2 linked regions of the Lentimonas sp. CC4 genome follow. The protein of the gene in region 2 interacts with the protein of the main gene of each other region in a pairwise test. Links are inferred from orthologs where the notes say so. Each region holds a gene or a part of one and is shown on either strand. Other genes may lie near its edges.

What was found.
Region 1: the proteins of leuS (region 2) and ligA interact in binary tests that used the Escherichia coli proteins (3 or more experiments, as listed by UniProt). The link is inferred for Lentimonas sp. CC4 from one-to-one orthologs.

What each region holds. Positions count from the first base shown.
Region 1 is NZ_CACVBO010000001.1:2,535,065-2,543,959, forward strand. The notes cover bases 5,151-8,029. They hold ligA (NAD-dependent DNA ligase LigA), read right to left. Parts: upstream 7,648-8,029; coding sequence 5,653-7,647; downstream 5,151-5,652. Other genes in these bases: GZZ87_RS10880 (DUF1080 domain-containing protein), read left to right, coding at 5,151-5,511; GZZ87_RS10890 (GxxExxY protein), read right to left, coding at 8,007-8,029. Outside these bases: GZZ87_RS10860 (ThuA domain-containing protein), read left to right, coding at 1-887; GZZ87_RS10865 (hypothetical protein), read left to right, coding at 908-1,069; GZZ87_RS10870 (Gfo/Idh/MocA family oxidoreductase), read left to right, coding at 1,092-2,378; GZZ87_RS10875 (HEAT repeat domain-containing protein), read left to right, coding at 2,429-4,303; more of GZZ87_RS10880, read left to right, coding at 4,339-5,150; more of GZZ87_RS10890, read right to left, coding at 8,030-8,390; GZZ87_RS10895 (alpha/beta hydrolase), read right to left, coding at 8,547-8,895. UniProt on the Escherichia coli protein: DNA ligase that catalyzes the formation of phosphodiester linkages between 5'-phosphoryl and 3'-hydroxyl groups in double-stranded DNA using NAD as a coenzyme and as the energy source for the reaction.
Region 2 is NZ_CACVBO010000001.1:3,245,204-3,254,356, forward strand. The notes cover bases 85-3,221. They hold leuS (leucine--tRNA ligase), read left to right. Parts: upstream 85-431; coding sequence 432-3,011; downstream 3,012-3,221. Other genes in these bases: GZZ87_RS13865 (hypothetical protein), read right to left, coding at 85-294; GZZ87_RS13875 (hypothetical protein), read left to right, coding at 3,011-3,221. In the rest of the region: more of GZZ87_RS13865, read right to left, coding at 1-84; more of GZZ87_RS13875, read left to right, coding at 3,222-3,829; UDP-2,3-diacylglucosamine diphosphatase LpxI, read left to right, coding at 3,839-4,696; GZZ87_RS13885 (class I SAM-dependent methyltransferase), read right to left, coding at 4,691-5,554; GZZ87_RS13890 (PQQ-dependent sugar dehydrogenase), read right to left, coding at 5,615-7,030; GZZ87_RS13895 (mechanosensitive ion channel domain-containing protein), read left to right, coding at 7,106-8,380; GZZ87_RS13900 (TlyA family RNA methyltransferase), read left to right, coding at 8,408-9,153.

The sequences.
Region 1 (8,895 bases), 710 kb from region 2 along the record:
GGGTGCCGACTTTTAAAGATAAGCCAGTCTCTCCGCAGCAGACCAAAGCAATTGAAGCCGCGTTGCCGCAGGAGGCGATTGCGACTCCGAAAGAAGAACGCCGTATTTTGGTTTACAGCGCGACACAAGGCTTTCGCCACAAGTCGATTCCTGTTGGTAAATTTGCGCTTGAAGCCATGGGCACATCCTCCGGCGCCTATACGGCAGTGGTGAGCGACGATCCTGCAAACTTCGAGCCCGAAGCTTTAAAGACATTTGACGCGGTGGTGCTTCTCAGCCCGACGCAGGATTTCTTTATGCCAAATCGGAAGCAGAAAAAGAAGTTTTCGAAGGAAGAGTGGGCGTTCCTACAAGCGCGTCACGAACGACTCGTTGGTAATCTAATTAAATACGTCAATCAGGGCGGAGGCCTCGTTGGAATTCACGCTGCGACTGACTCTTGCTATCATAATGAAGCCTATGGCGACGCAATGGGCGCTTACTTCGAAGGTCACCCGTGGCGTCATACTAATAATGTGACGATTGTGGTCGAAGATCCTGAGCATGGCACCATGAAGCCAGTGTTTGATGGTATGGACGATTTCGCGTTGGTCGAAGAAATCTACCAATTTCGCTCTGAGCCATACTCGCGCGAGAACTTGCGCATTTTACTGCATCTTGATCCCGAGCGCAGTGATAAGGTCAAAGGTATGAGCCGTGAGGACAATGACTATCCCGTTGCTTGGGTGAAGGGCGTAGGCGAGGGACGTATGTTCTATACCAGTATCGGACATAACGATCATATCTTCGCAAATCCACTGATGCTAAAACATTATCTCGCTGGCATTCAGTTTGCATGCGGTGATATCGAAGCGGATACCACACCCAGCGGTAAGCTTACGAAGTAAACTTCGGTTATGCTGCGCCGATGTCTGAAGTCGCTTTACTCGGTGTGCTTGCACAGCGCTTTGGTGGCCGCATTGAGTGGAACTCTAAAAACATGCGCATCACCAACCGCCCAGAATTGAACGTCTTTGTTAAGGAACCAGCCCGCGCGGGTTGGGCAGCTTGCGAGGATCTTTGGACTTAATTGTAACTTAAAATTTATTATAATGAATTATTCATCTAAAAAATCACGTCGCTCATTTCTAAAGCAAAGCGCGGCACTCGGAGCCTCTTTATTTGCGGCACCGATGATTCTTCGCTCGGAAACGCTAGGCATCAATGGGAAGGGCGGTGCCAATAGCCGTATCAACATAGCTTACATCGGTATGGGCTTACAGGTTCGCGCTCTACTTGGTATTACGGGGAGATCTGATGTGCAGCCGACCTATGTCTGTGATGTGAAGCCTGACAGGTTGAAGTTTGGGCAGAATGAAATGGCAAAGCGCGGCTACGCCGACGTGGCTGCCACGCCTGACTACGAAGACATCATCAATGATCCTTCGGTCGATGCAGTCGTTATCGTGACGCCGGATCACTGGCATGCTGCCATCGCCATAGCCGCGATGCGTGCGGGTAAGGATGTGTATGTTGAGAAGCCTATGACGCTCACGATCGACGAAGGCAAAGCCATGGTCGAGGCTGAGGCACGTTACGGCACGGTGCTACAGGTCGGCTCGATGCAACGCTCCGACAATGCGTTTCGCAAAGCAGCTGAGATCGTGCGTAACGGATGGATCGGTGAGATTAAGGAAGCCTATGCACAGCTTGGCGGATTTCCTCCTGCTAAACTGGGAGCCGAACAGCCAATTCCAGAGGGCTTTAATTATGATAAGTGGTTAGGGCCTGCCCCGTATGAACCTTATACCGCAGAGCGTGTAAAAGGCTCCTTCGGTGGTGGTTGGCGCTCCTATTGGGAATACGGTTCCCGCAAAAACGGTGATTGGGGTGCGCACCATTTTGACATCATTCAATGGGCACTGGGTATGGATGATTCAGGGCCAACACTCTATATGCCGAAGGGCTACGAGGGGGAAAGGTATCAGTATCATCAATACGCTGACGGTGTTAAAGTCATTCGCGATCATCCGGATATGAAGGGGCACCAGATTCGTTTCATCGGAACGGAAGGGGAGGTTATGGTCAGTCGAGGTGGTAAGTTGACGACGTCCGTGCCAAGTATGGCTAAACGACCGCTGTCGCCAACTGATACCCGACTCTATGTTTCTCCTGAGCATCGCGGTGCGTGGGTGGATTGCATCAAGACGAGGCGCACGCCAATTTGCCCGGCAACTGTAGGGCACCGAACTGGCACGATCTGCCAGCTTTCAGGTATTGCCGAGCGTATGAAACGTCCCATCCGTTGGGATCCAGCTGCGGAAATGATCCTCGGTGATGCCGATGCCCTCCGCTGGATGGATCGTCCACGTCGTGCTGGTTATGAACTGCCCGCTTAAGGCAATTTTGTGAGCCATCATCCATATTCAAATTTCAATCCTTATATTAAATGATTAAGAGAATTACCTCTTTCACTTCGCTACTTGCGATCGCCTCCGCATCATTTGCGGCCGATCTCAGTGGTTTAATTACGAACCTCAACTCCGATAACTATAAAGAGCGCCAGTCGGCTCGCCTCGAATTGCGACAGGTGCTACTTGATACGCCTGCTACAGAGCGTGCCGCATCGGAGGCGCAGTTGCTGGAAAATATCGGGCCAGGCAAGCCGTTTGCGACTCGTGACTGGTCGATCCGTGTCTTGGCACTAATTGGCGACGAAGCATCGGTGGCGCCCTTGGCGGCATTGCTAAACGATCCGGATGCTCATATCGCGGATTGTGCACGCCGTGCGTTGGCTGCGAATTCCTCGCCCAAAGCAACCGAAGCTCTGGTAGCTGCCCTTAAGCAAGACGCTCAAATCGCTTACCTCGATGCGCTAGCATATCGTGGCGATCCTGCGGCCGTTCCGGCAATCGGTGTCGTATTATCCAACGGTTCCCCCGAGATGGCGGCACCGGCTGCTCTGGCTTTGGGGAAAATCGGCGGGGCAGATGCATCAGCTGCGTTGCTATCTAAATATTCTAAAGCGGATGCTGCGCTGAAAACTTCGATCGAATTGGCCTTGCTGGATCATGGCAATATCAGCTCCGATGCCGCACGCGTCCTAGCGACTACGGCATCAAGTAGCGTCGTGCGTGTCGCAGCCTACGAACAGCAAACGGTGTTGGATGCCAGTGGAGCCATGGATACACTCCAGATCGTTTTGAAGGATGAATCCTTCCCTGAAGGCGAGTCAATGGTTCGCGTTGCAATTGGTTCTCCAATCGCAGGAGATGCGATTGCGCTACTGCCTAGCATGTCCGAGGTGGATCAAACAGTCGTGCTTGCTGCGATCGCAGATCTTAATCTGACACAGTATGAAGACGCGGTATTAGCGTTGTTGCAGTCGCCTTCAGCATCGGTGAAACAAAGTGCAATTCGCACGCTGGGTGTGATCGGCACGATTAAAAGTTATGAGCCGTTGTATGCACTGTATTTAAAGAATAGCAGCGATGCTGTCGTCTCGGAAGCATTGTCGCGCTTGAATGTGCCTTCTGCCGATGCGGCGCTGCTGAGCGCTGCCAAGGATAAGAGCAATCCAGCCGCTCAAGTGGCTGGATTTCAGCTTCTCGAATTGCGTAATACCGACGGCGTGACCGCTGTGGCCAACGAGTTGGCACAACCCGGCAATGACGAGGATGTGCGTAAGGCTGCATTCAAAGCGATGGAATCAATCGGAGACGGAGAGAGCATTCGCACTCTGCTGAACATTATTGTAACTCAGGATAGTATGATGCGTGCTGCACAAGGGAGCCTGAAGAAGCTTTCCGATAATGTCGGCGGAGCTCAGTATCAGTGGACCGAGTATTATTTGCCTGCTCTGCAATCTGCTCCAAGCGATGACGCTCGCAAAGGGGTGCTGGCGATTTTGGATGGTATCTCTTGCGAGCCAGTTGCTCAGTATTTGCAACAGTTGATTGCCACAGATAGCCCACTCCGTGGGGACGCGATCAAATCGCTCTCACGCTGGTCGGATCTTCCCGCTGCTCAGGTGTGGAGCTCACTCTACAACTCGGACGGCGTGTCGGATGCGGATCAGACGGCTGCACTGCGTGGCCTGAAGCGTGTCTTTAGTAAGGATGATATCACTGGTGATAGTCGCGCTAAGGTGGAATTTGCCGTTGAATTGATCCAAGGCGCTTCAACGGTTGAGTTGAAAGATGCGATCGTTAGCGGCTATGAAGGTCGCAAAATCGATCGGACCACAGCTCGCGAAGTTAAAAGGCTCTTCAAGCCCTTGGCTACCGATCCAGATGTCGGGCCGAGGGTCAAAAAGCTTCTTTAATTCGCGTGCGTCCCTTCTGATCCTTTAATTACATTATGAAAATCGCCCTCGATTCTCGTTTCATTGCGGCATTTTTGTGCCTGCCTCTATCTGTCATCGCCGACAATGCTTTCTTCGGCGATGCCCCAGATGCGAATCATCCGTGGGCAGTGCACGATCAAAACCGTCCGCAACCACCACGTGTCGAGCCTGGGGTGAAGATCGGCGATGCGCCTTCCGATGCGCTGGTATTGTTTGATGGCACGACCGAATCGTTTCAGCGTAACTGGCAACACGTGAAGCCGAAGGGCAAACGTAAGTCAGATTGGACTTCACAGGCGGGCTATATGCTTGGTGTCGGTGGTGCAGGTTACATCGAAACACAGGCTGAGTTTGGCGATTGTCAGCTGCACATTGAATGGTCACACGAAAAGCAACTTCCCGGAGATAGTCAGAAACGAGGCAATAGCGGCGTGTTCCTCCCTGGTGGCATCGAAGTGCAGGTGCTTGATAATTACAACAACCCGTCGTATGCCGATGGCATGGCAGGCGCTGTGTATGGTGTCATGCCTCCAGCGGCCAACGCATTACGCGCGCCAGGGCAGTGGCAGAGTTATGATATTATCTTTCGTCGCCCAATCGTTAAAGACGGCGTCGTGTTGGATGAAGGATCGATGACTGTTTTAGTCAATGGAGTCGTCGTGCAAGACAGCACACCGCTCGATGGCGGAGGTGGATTCAAAAAACGTAAACCATTAACCAAGGCCTATCCAGAGCAGGGACGTATACAGCTGCAAGATCACGGCAATCCGGTGCGTTATCGTAATGTTTGGGTGCGCCCACTACGTCCTCGTCCTGCGGATGGTGGCACAGATGGTCGGCTCTCAGCCGAAGCAACAGTGGCAAAGCGTGCCGAAATCGCAGCTGAGGTGCGCGCGAGTGCGGCCGATTTAGATGGATATGATCGCATGATGCGCCTCCTTGAGGCTTACATGTATGATAACGATCCAGCGGCATGGAGCGAATGCGATGCGCTGGTCACCGCTTATGTCTCAGGTTTGCAGAGTTTGTCGTCTGATGATCTAAAGAAGCAACGCAACCCCGTGACAGGGCTGCGCAATGCGCTGACATTTTTGCAACGTTTTTCAATGATCCCAAAGGCGTATGCACCTGAGCAGGAACTCAAAAGCATCGCAGGTAAGCAAGGCTGGTTGAAGAAGAAACGCTAGCGGCGTGCGTCTGAATCGTAGGGGCTCTGCTTGTCGGAGCCCGCGAATGTGGTTGGTGTTTGGAAGGTTCGAGTCGGTTTCGTGGTATCGCGGTCTTCGCGAGCAAAGCCCCTACAGGTGAATTGCAACAGCCTAGACCGTTTAGCCAGCAACAAGACTTTTGAACGCGGCTTCGTCGAGGATCGTGAGTTCCAACTTCACTGCCTTCGCATATTTCGAACCGCTGGCTTCGCCGGCGATCACATAGTCGGTCTTCTTGCTGACGCTGGAGCTGGTGCGTCCGCCGACTTGTTCGATCAACGCGGTGGCCTCGCTGCGGGTGAGGGTAGGCAACGAACCCGTGAGCACGAAGATCTTGCCTGCTAAGGCGCTATCCGAAGTGTCGGTGCGCGCGGATTGAAAGTTCAGCCCGTATTCGCGTAAGCGGTCAATCAGTTCAATGTGGCTTGGTTCGGCGAACCATGCGTGCAAGCTTTGTGCCATGATCGAGCCGATGCCGTCCACTTCTTCGAGTTGTTCTTCGCTGGCTGCGGCGATCGCATCGAGTGACTCAAAGTTGGCTTCGAGATCTTTGGCGGATTGCTTGCCAACGTGCGGAATGCCGAGGCCGTGAATCAATTGCCAGAGTGCGCGCGTCTTACTCGTTTCGAGTGCTGCGATTAAATTGGTTGCCGATTTCTCTGCGAATTTATCGAGCTCGAGTAGTTGATCGGCGTCGAGTGTGTAGAGATCGGCCTGTGTTTTCGCCAGACCACGTGAGACGAGTTGCTCCACCACGGCGGTGCCGAGGTTTTCAATGTCCATGCAGGCGCGGCTGGCGAAGTGTTGCAGCGCGCGTTGTTGACGGATAGGGTCGTCTTGACTCGTGATGCGCCAAACCGCTTCGTTGGGATCGCGCTCGGCAATGATACCGAGTGATTCCAAATGTGTGCCAAAGTCGAATGGTTGGCTGTCAGCAGGGCGCTTGTCTTTGTTGACGCTTAGAATCTGCGGGATGATCTCGCCGGCTTTTTGCACCAGCACGGTGTCGCCGGGGCGAATGTCTTTACGGCGGATCTCATCTTCATTGTGCAGTGTGGCACGTGAGACGGTGGTGCCTGCGAGTTGCACTGGCTCAAGAATTGCGACCGGAGTGACTGCTCCCGTGCGGCCGATCTGCAGGCTGATCTCTTTAAGCAAAGTTTCCGCGCGTTCAGCTTCAAACTTGTAGGAAATCGCCCAGCGCGGCGCTTTGGACGTGAAGCCTGCTTCGTCTTGCAGGCGGAAGTCGTCGAGTTTGACGACTGCACCATCGGTGGGGTAGGTGAATTTCTGGCGCAGTGTATCCAACTCTTCAATACTGCTCCAAGCTTGTTCAATGGTGTCGGTTAGCCAGATCTTTTCCAATACTGAGAAACCCCAGCCTTTGAGCTTTTCGTGGATTTCGGCTTGATGGCTGAAGAAGCGGGCAGGCTCACAAGCACCGACGCCGTAGAGCACGATGTCGAGTGTGCGTGTGCGGGCTTCCGAGGGGTCGAGCAGTTTTATGGTGCCTGCCGCGAGGTTGCGGGGGTTGGCATAGAGCTGTTGGCCTTCAGCTTCACGAAGTGTGTTGATGCGCTCGAATTCGTCGTGGCGCATATAGATTTCGCCGCGCACTTCGAGGATGTCAGGTGCGTTGTCGATGGACATGGGTAGGCCTGCAATCGGACGGACGTTCTGAGTGATGTCGTCACCCTCGGTGCCGTTGCCACGCGAGACGGCACGCACGAATTTGCCGTGTTCGTAGGTGAGGCTCACGGCCACGCCGTCGATCTTTGGCTCAACGAGGTAGTTGAGTGTTTGCTCGGGGAAGCGCTTTTCGAGGCGGTTGCCAAATTCGATCAGCTCCTCCATACTGTAAGTGTTGTCGAGGCTGAGCATTGGCACGCGGTGCGTGTAGCTCTCGAACGCTTCAAGGCGGTCATCGCCGACCGTTTTCGTGGGAGAGTCGCCAAAGTCAAATTCAGGGCTGGTAGCTTCGAGCTCGGCGAGTTGCGCCTTCAGTCGATCGTAGGCCTGGTCGTCGATACTCGGGAGCGCGTCCTTGTAATAGCGTTCGTCGTGCTTCGCGATTTCAGCGCGAAGTTTAGCGATTTCGTTTTGTGTGTCGGGCATGGATGGAAAATCTTAGGAAAACTGGAAATTGAAACTACTGTATTATTTTGGCCACGAAAAGGCACAAAAAAGCACAAAAACTATTACGATGGATCTAATATAGCGTGTGATAAAAAAGTGCTGGTGTCACCCAAGCGAGCATTCTCGAACCGCGTCACATAATGGATGCATTGCCTCTATCTCTATAGTATCCATCCTCCTAGTTTTTGTGACTTTTGTGCCTCTTCGTGGCTAAAGTGATTCCTGCTGTGGGTGGTTTTCGGTTTTAGAACGCTAGTTGAGAATTAGATAGACGTAAAATGAAATGAGGACGATGGATGCTTTTGGCCACGAAAAGGCACAAAAAAGCACGAAAACTATCATGCGGGATCCAAAACATAGCGTTTGATAAAAAGTTTTGGGCTACCGAAATTGATTAACAAGCCGTAGCGTTTTCCGCTGCCTCGCAGATAGCCCAACAATTGAGCGACATGGTCATCGTTTGCCGCTCGAACGGCTTTGAGCTCTACGATCAGCTCATTGGAGACGAGTAGATCAGCATTCAAATCCCCCAAAATCGTTCCGTCCTCATCGTAAACAGGGACGGGTGCTTGCTGTAGAACAGCGACATCTCGTTTTCTCAAACGATGTGCTAACCCGTTCTCATAAATCTTCTCAAGGTGGCCATGCTTTAAATGTTTATGTAACCCAAATGAGCACTCTCGAACCGCGTCGCATAATGTATTAATCTCCTCTATATTCATAATAGCTATCCTCCTAGTTTTTTGTGACTTTTTGTGCCTCTTCGTGGCTAAATCATTACTGTGGGTGAGCAACTGATTTCCAAGTTCCAATTAAGCTCGGCGCCGCGATGGCTTGAATCGCGAGTAGTGTGCATATGCTTAGAGTGTATCGTATTTTCATTTTCTAGTTTTTGCCGATAGGTCTCTATTGATCAGTCTGATACATTCAAGTGCATGAGTCATCACGATGAGGTGCCCTCCGTCAACCGTATGATTAACACCCTTCGGTGGATGTGGAATTACGAGGTCTTTTTGTCCGTGGATTCGTAACACAGGGACATCACTTTTTAGTCCAGCCCAACTAAAGATCGCTTTAGACATGTTTCTGATAAATTCAGGATCACTGTGGCTAAACATATCTGTTAAGTCACTTGGGAGTTTTCCTGAGGACATTTGGATGAATGCAATTGGCGCTAGATCAATCAGTGGGTGGAGTGCAGATAGAACGCTATTGATTTCTTCTTTC
Region 2 (9,153 bases):
CTCCATCATTTCCGCCTTAAAACGCTCTTTGTCCTTGGTTTCCTCCATCGAAATGTTCGATCTCTTCGATCCAAGTGCAGAATAATGCGAGTCATATTGCTTAAACGGAAATGACTTTTTCATCAGATCCGACTGCTGTCCTCCCGACCAAGACTTCTGCTCAAATCGCTTCTGCGAGACTCCGGAGGCCTGTTTACCTAAAGAATCCACCCCAAATGCGTCACCATGTAACCAGGTGCCAGCCATGAGAAAGGCTGAAGTGATAAAAATAATGAGAGGGGCACGATTAAACATAAGGCAGCGAGATAATTAGGGAAACAAATCACAAATATCAAGAAAATCTCCCGATATGCCGGGGAAGAACTCCCCGACTCCGCCTTTGCAATATTGACGGACTGCAAACGAACCTTCTAAATCCGCCGTTTTCTAAAATGGCAACACAGACCACAGACTACGACTTTTCCGCAATCGAGCCAAAATGGCAGGATTTTTGGGAGCAAAACGCAACTTACAACGCTCAGGATTTCGAGGACAAACCTACGTTCTACATCCTCGACATGTTCCCCTACCCATCCGGCGCGGGCTTGCATATCGGACACCCTGAAGGCTACACAGCCAGCGATGCGCTAAAACGCTACAAAAAGGCCAAGGGCTTTAACGTGCTCCACCCGATGGGTTGGGATGCCTTCGGCCTGCCAACTGAGCAGTATGCGATCAAGACCGGCACGCACCCGAGTCTCACCACCAAGCAGAACGTCGCGCACTTTAAGACACAGCTCCGCCAACTCGGGTTCGCTTACGACTGGTCTCGCGAAGTGAACACCACCGATCCAGGCTACTACAAGTGGACGCAGTGGATCTTCATGCAGCTGTTCAAAAAGGGGCTCGCCTATGTGGATGAGAAGCCAGTCTGGTTCTGCCCCGACCTCGGCACCGTCCTTGCCAACGAGGAAGTGCTCAACACACCCGAAGGCCCACGCTCTGACCGCGGTAGCTTCCCCGTTGAGCGTCGCCCCATCCGTCAATGGGTGCTTCGTATTACTGAATATGGTGACAAATTGATCGCGGGCCTCAAAGACCTCGATTGGCCTGATTCCACGAAGCGCCTACAGGAAAACTGGATCGGTCGCAGTGAAGGTGCAGAAATCACCTTCGACATCGCGGGACATGACTCAGACCTCACCGTCTTCACGACTCGCCCAGACACACTCTTCGGTGCCACTTACATGGTGATCTCCCCCGAGCACCCGCTGCTCTCAAAAATAACTACCAGCGAGCAGAGCGACGCTGTGTTTGCTTACGCCGAGAAGGCAAAGAGCAAGTCCGACCTAGAACGTGCCGAATTGAGCAAAGAGAAGACCGGTGTTTGGACTGGCGCGATGGCGATCAACCCAGTCAACGGCAAAGAAATTCCGATTTGGGTGGCTGACTACGTGCTCATGACCTACGGCACCGGTGCCATCATGGCCGTGCCTGCGCACGATACACGCGACTTTGAATTCGCGAAGGAGTTCGACCTCGAAATCACCCAGGTGATCGACGACAACGGAGCCGCAGAGAAGGACGACAACGGCGCATTGACCGAGGCCTACACCGGCCCGGGCGACTTGATCAACTCTGGCGAGCAAACCGGCAAGAACTCTGAAGACGCCAAAAATGCGGTGATCGCTCAACTCGCAGCCGAAAAGCGCGGCGAAGCGACCGTCAACTTCAAGCTCCGTGACTGGCTCTTCTCTCGCCAACGCTACTGGGGCGAACCATTCCCCATCGCTTGGGTCAGCGAAGCCGATTACGCAAAGGTCAACGACGACTTCAAATCCGTCGAACGCCCAGTCAGTTGCCAAATCGACGGCGAGCTACGCTTTGCTGTAGCCTTGCCAGAAAGCGAACTACCACTCGCCCTACCAGAAGTCGAAAGCTACACGCCGTCCCCGGATGGCCAAAGTCCGCTCTCGAAAGCCGAAGCTTGGTTGCACATTTACGTGGATCCACAAACAGGTGCCACCTCCAACGAGCCTGTTGAAGGCTGGGTGAAGGCTTCTCGCGAAACGAATACCATGCCACAATGGGCAGGCTCTTGCTGGTATTACCTGCGCTACGTCGATCCGAAGAACACCGAAGCGCTCATCGACCCTGAGAAAGAGAAATACTGGGGCTACCCCGACCTCTACATCGGCGGTGCTGAGCACGCGGTGCTCCACTTACTCTATGCTCGCTTCTGGCACCACGTCCTCTTCGACCTCGGCGTCTTGAGCGATCCAGAACCATTTAAGAAACTCTTTCACCAAGGCATCATTCTCGGCGAAGACGGCGAAAAAATGTCCAAGAGCCGCGGCAATGTGGTCAGCCCAGAAAGTATCGTGGTCGACTACGGCGCAGATGCGCTACGCCTCTACTTGATGTTCCTCGGGCCGCTCGAAGCGATGAAGCCATGGAATACCAAGGGCATCGAAGGCATTGCACGCTTCCTTCGTAAGGCATGGCGCCTCGTCGTTGCTGAAGATGGCTCACGTAACGCCAAGATTGGTGCAACTGAGCAACTCGACGCTGAAACCGAACGCACGCTACATGCTTCGATCAAGAAGGTCACGGAAGACCACGAAGCCCTCGGCTTTAATACCGCAATCTCTCAAATGATGATATGCGTCAACCAACTTGGCAAAGCCGAAGCGCTGACACTCGAAGCGGTTGAATCGTTCATCAAGCTACTCGCACCACTGGCTCCACACATCGCTGAAGAACTCTGGCAGTTTCTCGGTCATTCCGGAAGCATTTCCGATGCGGGCTGGCCTACGCACGACGAGAGCAAGCTGAAGCAAGACACGGTTAAAATAATCTTCCAAGTGAACGGTAAATACCGTGGCGATGCGCAACTTCCTGCGGATGTCTCTAAGGATGACGCCATCGCAGCGGCGAAGGCACACGAACGTATTACGGCTCACATCGACGGTAAAACCATCAAGCGTGAAATCTATGTGCCTGGTAAGATCGTGAACATCGTAGCGGTTTAATGCGCAACACACTTCAGCCCTTTCGGAAAACACTCTACGGTCTAATCGCCGTAGGGTGTTTATCTATGGGGCTCACGACCGCACTGTCAGCCGACATGGCCGAGGGCTTGGCATTTGCAACCAGCGTCAAAGGTAACATTCAGATTACAGACACTAAAGGACAACTCACAGAACCGAACCTCCACGACACGCTCGTGCTCAACGGGGCCACCATTAAGACGGGGAAGAACGCGCACATCTTTTTTGCCCTTTCAAATGGTGTCGGTGTCGGAATCGGGTCAAGTTCTGAAGTCATCTTTGAGACTTATGTGCAGAAGTCCTTCCCTGAACGTAAGGAACGTCTCAGCTCTGAGCCCTCAGTATCGAACCTTTCGATACGCCTCGTAACTGGGAATCTCGCAATCGCCAGTAATCAACTCTCACCGCTCTCACAAGCGCTTGTGTATCTGCCGTCAGGCGACCTGCGCATTCACTCAGCTACCTGCATTGTGCAGCATGATGAACTAGGGTCGCACATTACTGCCCGTGAAGGCACTATCACATATTATTATCCAGATGGTGAAAAACGAGAGTTCATCGTAGAGTCGCAGAGCATTCGAATCAGCCCACAAAGCGCAAAGCTCGGCAAGGTCACCGAAAACATGACATGGACTTCGTTACCGGAAAGCATGGATAAATTTTCGAAAGCCACGCAACTCGCCAGTCAGCGCGTCCTCTTTAAAGCCGGTGACAATGGCAATCCGCCGCACGCCGTCCTGGTTGCCCCTACCGCGTTTTATGATCAGTCGATAGCGCGGCCCTACGAGTTCAACGATTAGACCATTCCTATGACTGCTCCCCTGTCGAAATTTCTACCTGAGACATTTGATCAGCGCCCGATCGGTCTAATTGCAGGCAAAGGTCGCTATCCAATACTCACCGCTGAGCGTATTCGAACAGCGGGACTACCGCTTCGCATCGTATCGTTTGCAGGCGAGACCGAGCAGTCATTGATCGACTCGATCCCAGCGAGTGAGCACATACAAATCAAGGTTGGACAACTAGGGAAGCTGCTCAAATCCCTACAAAAACTCGGTTGTGGCTATGCACTGATGGCTGGGCAAATCACACCTAGACGGTTGTTTCATGGCTTACACCCCGACCTTAAGGCGCTGAAGATTCTTAACAGTCTAAAAGTCAAAAACGCCGAAACCATATTTGGCGCAATCTCCAGCGAGATCGAGGCCGTCGGCATTTCCATGCTCGACGCGCGCACACTGCTCGATGATCAACTCGCTATCACCGGCTTGATGACTGCTGGGAAACTGAAGGCAGACATCACAGATATCGAGCACGGCATCCGCATAGCCAAAGGTATGGCCGACCTCGATGTAGGCCAAGGTGTGGTCGTGCGCCGTGGCACCGTATTGGCAGTCGAAGCCTACGAAGGCACCGACCCGATGCTACGCCGTGCAGGCACCTTTAAGACAGACGACCTAATTTTCGTAAAAACAGTAAAACGCGCACAAGACTACCGCTTTGACGTGCCCGTCTTTGGACAACGCACACTGGACGTCATGTATGAAGCAGGTATTCGCACCGCAGCTCTGGAAAGCGGCAGTGTCTTGATTCTCGACAAAGCAGACATTTTAGACAAAGCCCGATCCTTAAAAATTGAGCTGTATGGCTACGATGAGGCGTCATAATAACGGCGCATTGAGCCCATCGGGCAGTTTCGCAATCGTATATACATCGTAGCGATTACTCTTCCCCTCCAAGACATGACTCGGAGCAGGGCCAGCCAACTGAGGCGCTATACGCGGCCGCTTCACCACCACACGATAACGTGCACAAGACAAAGCAGCGTCCAGTAAGCCATCTGCATCTGGATCTGTTCCGACCAGCGAGTGAAAGACACGCATCTCTTTCTTCACCATCGCGCTCTTACTGCGCACCGGAAACATCGGATCGAGATAGACCACATCAGGCTGCTGATCAGCCGGTATCGTATTCAAATAGTTTAACGAGTCTGCTTCGATCAGCTCCATGCGCTCCAGCACCTCTTGTAATTCCGCATCTTCCGTCGCCGCGAAAGCGCGCGCCTGCAATAGGCCATCTTCCAGTAACGCACGCACCGCTGGCACACGCTCCAATAACGTCACACGGCAACCGAGACTCGACAACACAAAGCCATCTCCGCCAAGCCCTGCCGTCGCATCTAGCACATGTGGATGCACCCCCCCGCGCACGCCAACTGCCTTCGCAATCATCTGCCCTTTGCCACCACCTTGCTTGCGACGATACGTCACCGTGGCGCCATGAAAGTCGGCGCGAATATTCACACTATGATCTGGGCCTACTGCATGCAGCGTCAGCCCATCGGCCCCATAGACGAACACAAAGTCGTCCCCTGGACATTGATTCATCAAGAAACGTTGCACATGCTTCGCCTTCGCATCGCAGATCGAAGTGCCATCCACACAGCGCAAGGCCAAGCGCTCGCCCAACTGCTGAACATGAGGCAGTGAATCCGTGTTTAGAAAAACGATCGAAGATAAGGACATAGGATACAGTCAGGTCATAGTGTCACTAAACCGAGGGCAAGCCTACCATTCCTCCAAATATCAATCAACTGGCACCAACCGCACGATACGATCGGGTCCATTCAGCACGACATATAAAGCCCCATCCGGGCCACTCGCCACATCGCGCACACGCCCTAGATCGTTTATGATGATTTCATCTGAAACGACCTCACCTCCCTCAATGCTCAGACGATGTAACTCCTGAGACGCCAGACCGCCTGCAAATAGATCATTCTTCCAATTCGGAAACAGATCGCCTTCGTAAAAATCAATGCCGCAGACTGCGATCGACGGTGTCCAATAATGCGCCGGTTGCTCCATCCCCTCCTTTGCGGTCATCGCGGAGATCGGCTTCCCGTTATAGTTCATACCATGTGTAATAACCGGCCAGCCATAATTCCGCCCGCGCTCGATACAGTTGATCTCATCGCCACCGCGCGGCCCATGCTCGGACTCCCACAGCGCACCTGTTTGCGGGTGCAAATCGAGTCCCTGCGGATTGCGGTTCCCATACGCCCAAGTGCTCGGATAAGCACCCTCACTGTCGGCAAATGGATTATCGCTCGGAATACGTCCATCATCATGCACCCGATGAATCTTACCATTCGGCCGTGTCAGATCCTGCGCCATTTCCATCGCACCGCGGTCGCCGATGCCAAAAAACAAATACCCATCTTTAAAAACAAGACGTGTCCCAAAATGCACACCAGCCGAACGATGATATTCGAACGGCACCTCAAAAATCACCTGCTCATCTACCCACATGCCGTCACGAATACGTCCGCGTAGGATCTTTGTCATTCCCTGCGCCTTACCATCGCGCTCACCGCCACTCGCGGCTATCCCAAGGTAGATCCAACCATTATCCTCATAATCTGGATGTAGCGCTACCTCCATCAACCCTCCCTGCCCGTGCGACCATACCTTAGGCGTGCCGCTGATCGGCTCAGACAGCACACCCGCTCGTGCCACACGCAAGGCTCCAGCACGCTCTGTGATTAACAATCCACCATCAGGCAAAAACGCCACCGACCACGGCAACGCTAATCCGTCGACCACCGTCTCGACTTCAAACCGATACCCGCCAGCAGAATACACACCCTCAGCGACCGGCACCAAAACCTGTCCCGCTCGGTCCTTCTTTTGACGCATCTCCTGGATGTAAATCTCCAATGAGCGCACCTGCGAATCAGTTAACAACAAGCCAAATGGAGGCATTCCCATCTCCAAATTGCCGTTCCTCACATAATCCATAAACGTTAATTGTTCATTGATTTGCTGCCAATCCCCCACAAGTAACGAGCTCGCTTGGCCTCCTTCCAAGTTTTCACCGTGGCAGCTCGCACAATGTTGATTGAACAACTCCTGCACCTCGCCCGTGCCGATACGATTTTGCCCAAACAACGCAATTGGCAACAGGCAGCAAGCCACTCCTCGATAAACACTTGTTAACATGCCAAAATGCTAGGCAGAATGATTGAATATGCAAAAAGATTGCGACGACACTTTTAAAGCACTTACCCTGCTGTCATGAACTTTATCGAATACTGGCATACGCTGCTCCTCCAAGATGGCAGCCTGCAGCTACATGACTCTTGGCAACTCGTCAGTATGATCGTGCTCTTTGCGCTTTGCGCTAGAACGATCGGGCGTAGAGCCAATACACTCATCACTTCGCAAAGTAACCCCCTGCATTGGATCAAGCGTAACCTATGCTTTCTTGTATTCTGGTTAGTCATCACATGCGCCACCGTGGTTTGCTCCTCACTGCAAATCGAAACCCCGGCATTTCATTTCTTTACGATTCTAGGCTCCGTATGGATCATTATCGGTCTGCTCACTAGCTTCATTCCTGTTCAATTCTGGGCAAAATCGATAGCATCGATCGGCTACTTAATGACTGCTTGCTTCTTTTTATCTCAAATTGATGGCGACGCACATCTACTCCAAGACCTGCATTTTACAGTCGGCTCCATTGATGTCTCAGCGTGGGGCATCATCACAGGGGTCATCGCCTTTGCATTCACCCTATGGGTCAGCCTCGCGATGGCGAGTTTGATTGAGACTCAGCTACAACGTGTGCCAAGGCTCAGCCCTTCTTTGCAAGTGCTGATCGCAAAGATCGTTCGTATCGCATTCATCGTCGGCGCCTCTGCAGTTGCAATGAGCTCCATGGGCATCAACCTATCAGCCTTCGCCGTGCTGGGTGGTGCTGTTGGCTTAGGTCTTGGTTTTGGTCTCCAAAAAGTCGTCTCCAACTTCATTAGCGGCATCCTCCTGTTGATCGATAATTCAATCAAACCGGGCGACGTCATTGAAATCGACGGCACCTATGGTTGGATCAATAACCTGCGCGCACGCTACGCCTCCGTCATCACCCGCGACGGCACGGAGCATCTGATCCCCAACGAAGATTTAATTACGCAGCGGGTCATCAACTGGAGCTTCACCAATAACCTAGTGCGCATACGAGTGCCCATCGGCGTCTCTTATAATTCAGACCCGCACCAATGCGTAAAACTCGTCATTGACGCAGCCAGCACCGTCGACCGTGTGTTGGCAGACCCCCCAGCGAATTGCCACGTAATCGGCTTCGGCGATAACTCCATTGACCTCGAGCTACGCTGCTGGATCTCAGATCCCGCCAATGGCGTCGCTAATGTAAAGAGCCAAGTCCTTCTCAATATATGGGATAGCTTTAAAGCCAATAATATCGAGATTCCGTTCCCACAACGCGACCTACACATTCGCTCCAGCGATGTGCCACTTACAGCCACTGAGCAAACCACTAGCGAACAAAGCTAGAATAGCGAATTATCTCACTTTTTCCATATGTCCAACGCTAAGAAAATCCGACTCGACGAATTACTTGTCGCCCAAGGTCTCGCCGACACACGTTCCCGCGCCAAAGCCCTCATTCTCGCAGGCAAGGTTAAGCTCGGCACCGATCGACTCGACAAGCCAGGCCGCAGCCTACCCGCGGATGCACCGATCGAAGTCGAATCGCCCCCGCGTTTCGTCAGCCGCGGCGGTGAAAAGCTCGAAGGCTTTTTGGATCAATTCAATATCGATGTCACTGGCCTACGTCACCTCGACGTCGGTGCCTCCACCGGCGGCTTTACCGATTGCTGCCTACAACGTGGCACGATCAGCGCGACCTGCGTCGACGTAGGCCGCGCGCAAATGCACAACAAACTCATCCAAGACGAGCGTGTGACCAATATAGAGAAGACCAACGCACGCCATCTGCAACCCGGTGACCTGCCCTTCGATGACTATCCGCTCATCGTCATGGATCTCTCCTTCATTTCGCTCACCAAAGTGCTCCCCGCAGTCTGGCAATTCTTGGCACCCGAGGGTCGACTCATCGCATTAGTTAAGCCCCAATTCGAAGCTGAAAAGCACGAAGTCGACGCTGGTCGCGGCATCATTCGCGACGCATCAGTCCAAGAGCGGATCCTCAACAGCATCCAAGCCTTCGCCCTAGAGCAGCTCCCCGGAGCAACGCTCATCGGCACGATGGATTCGCCGATCAAAGGCACCGATGGCAACCGTGAGTTCCTGCTCGGACTCACACG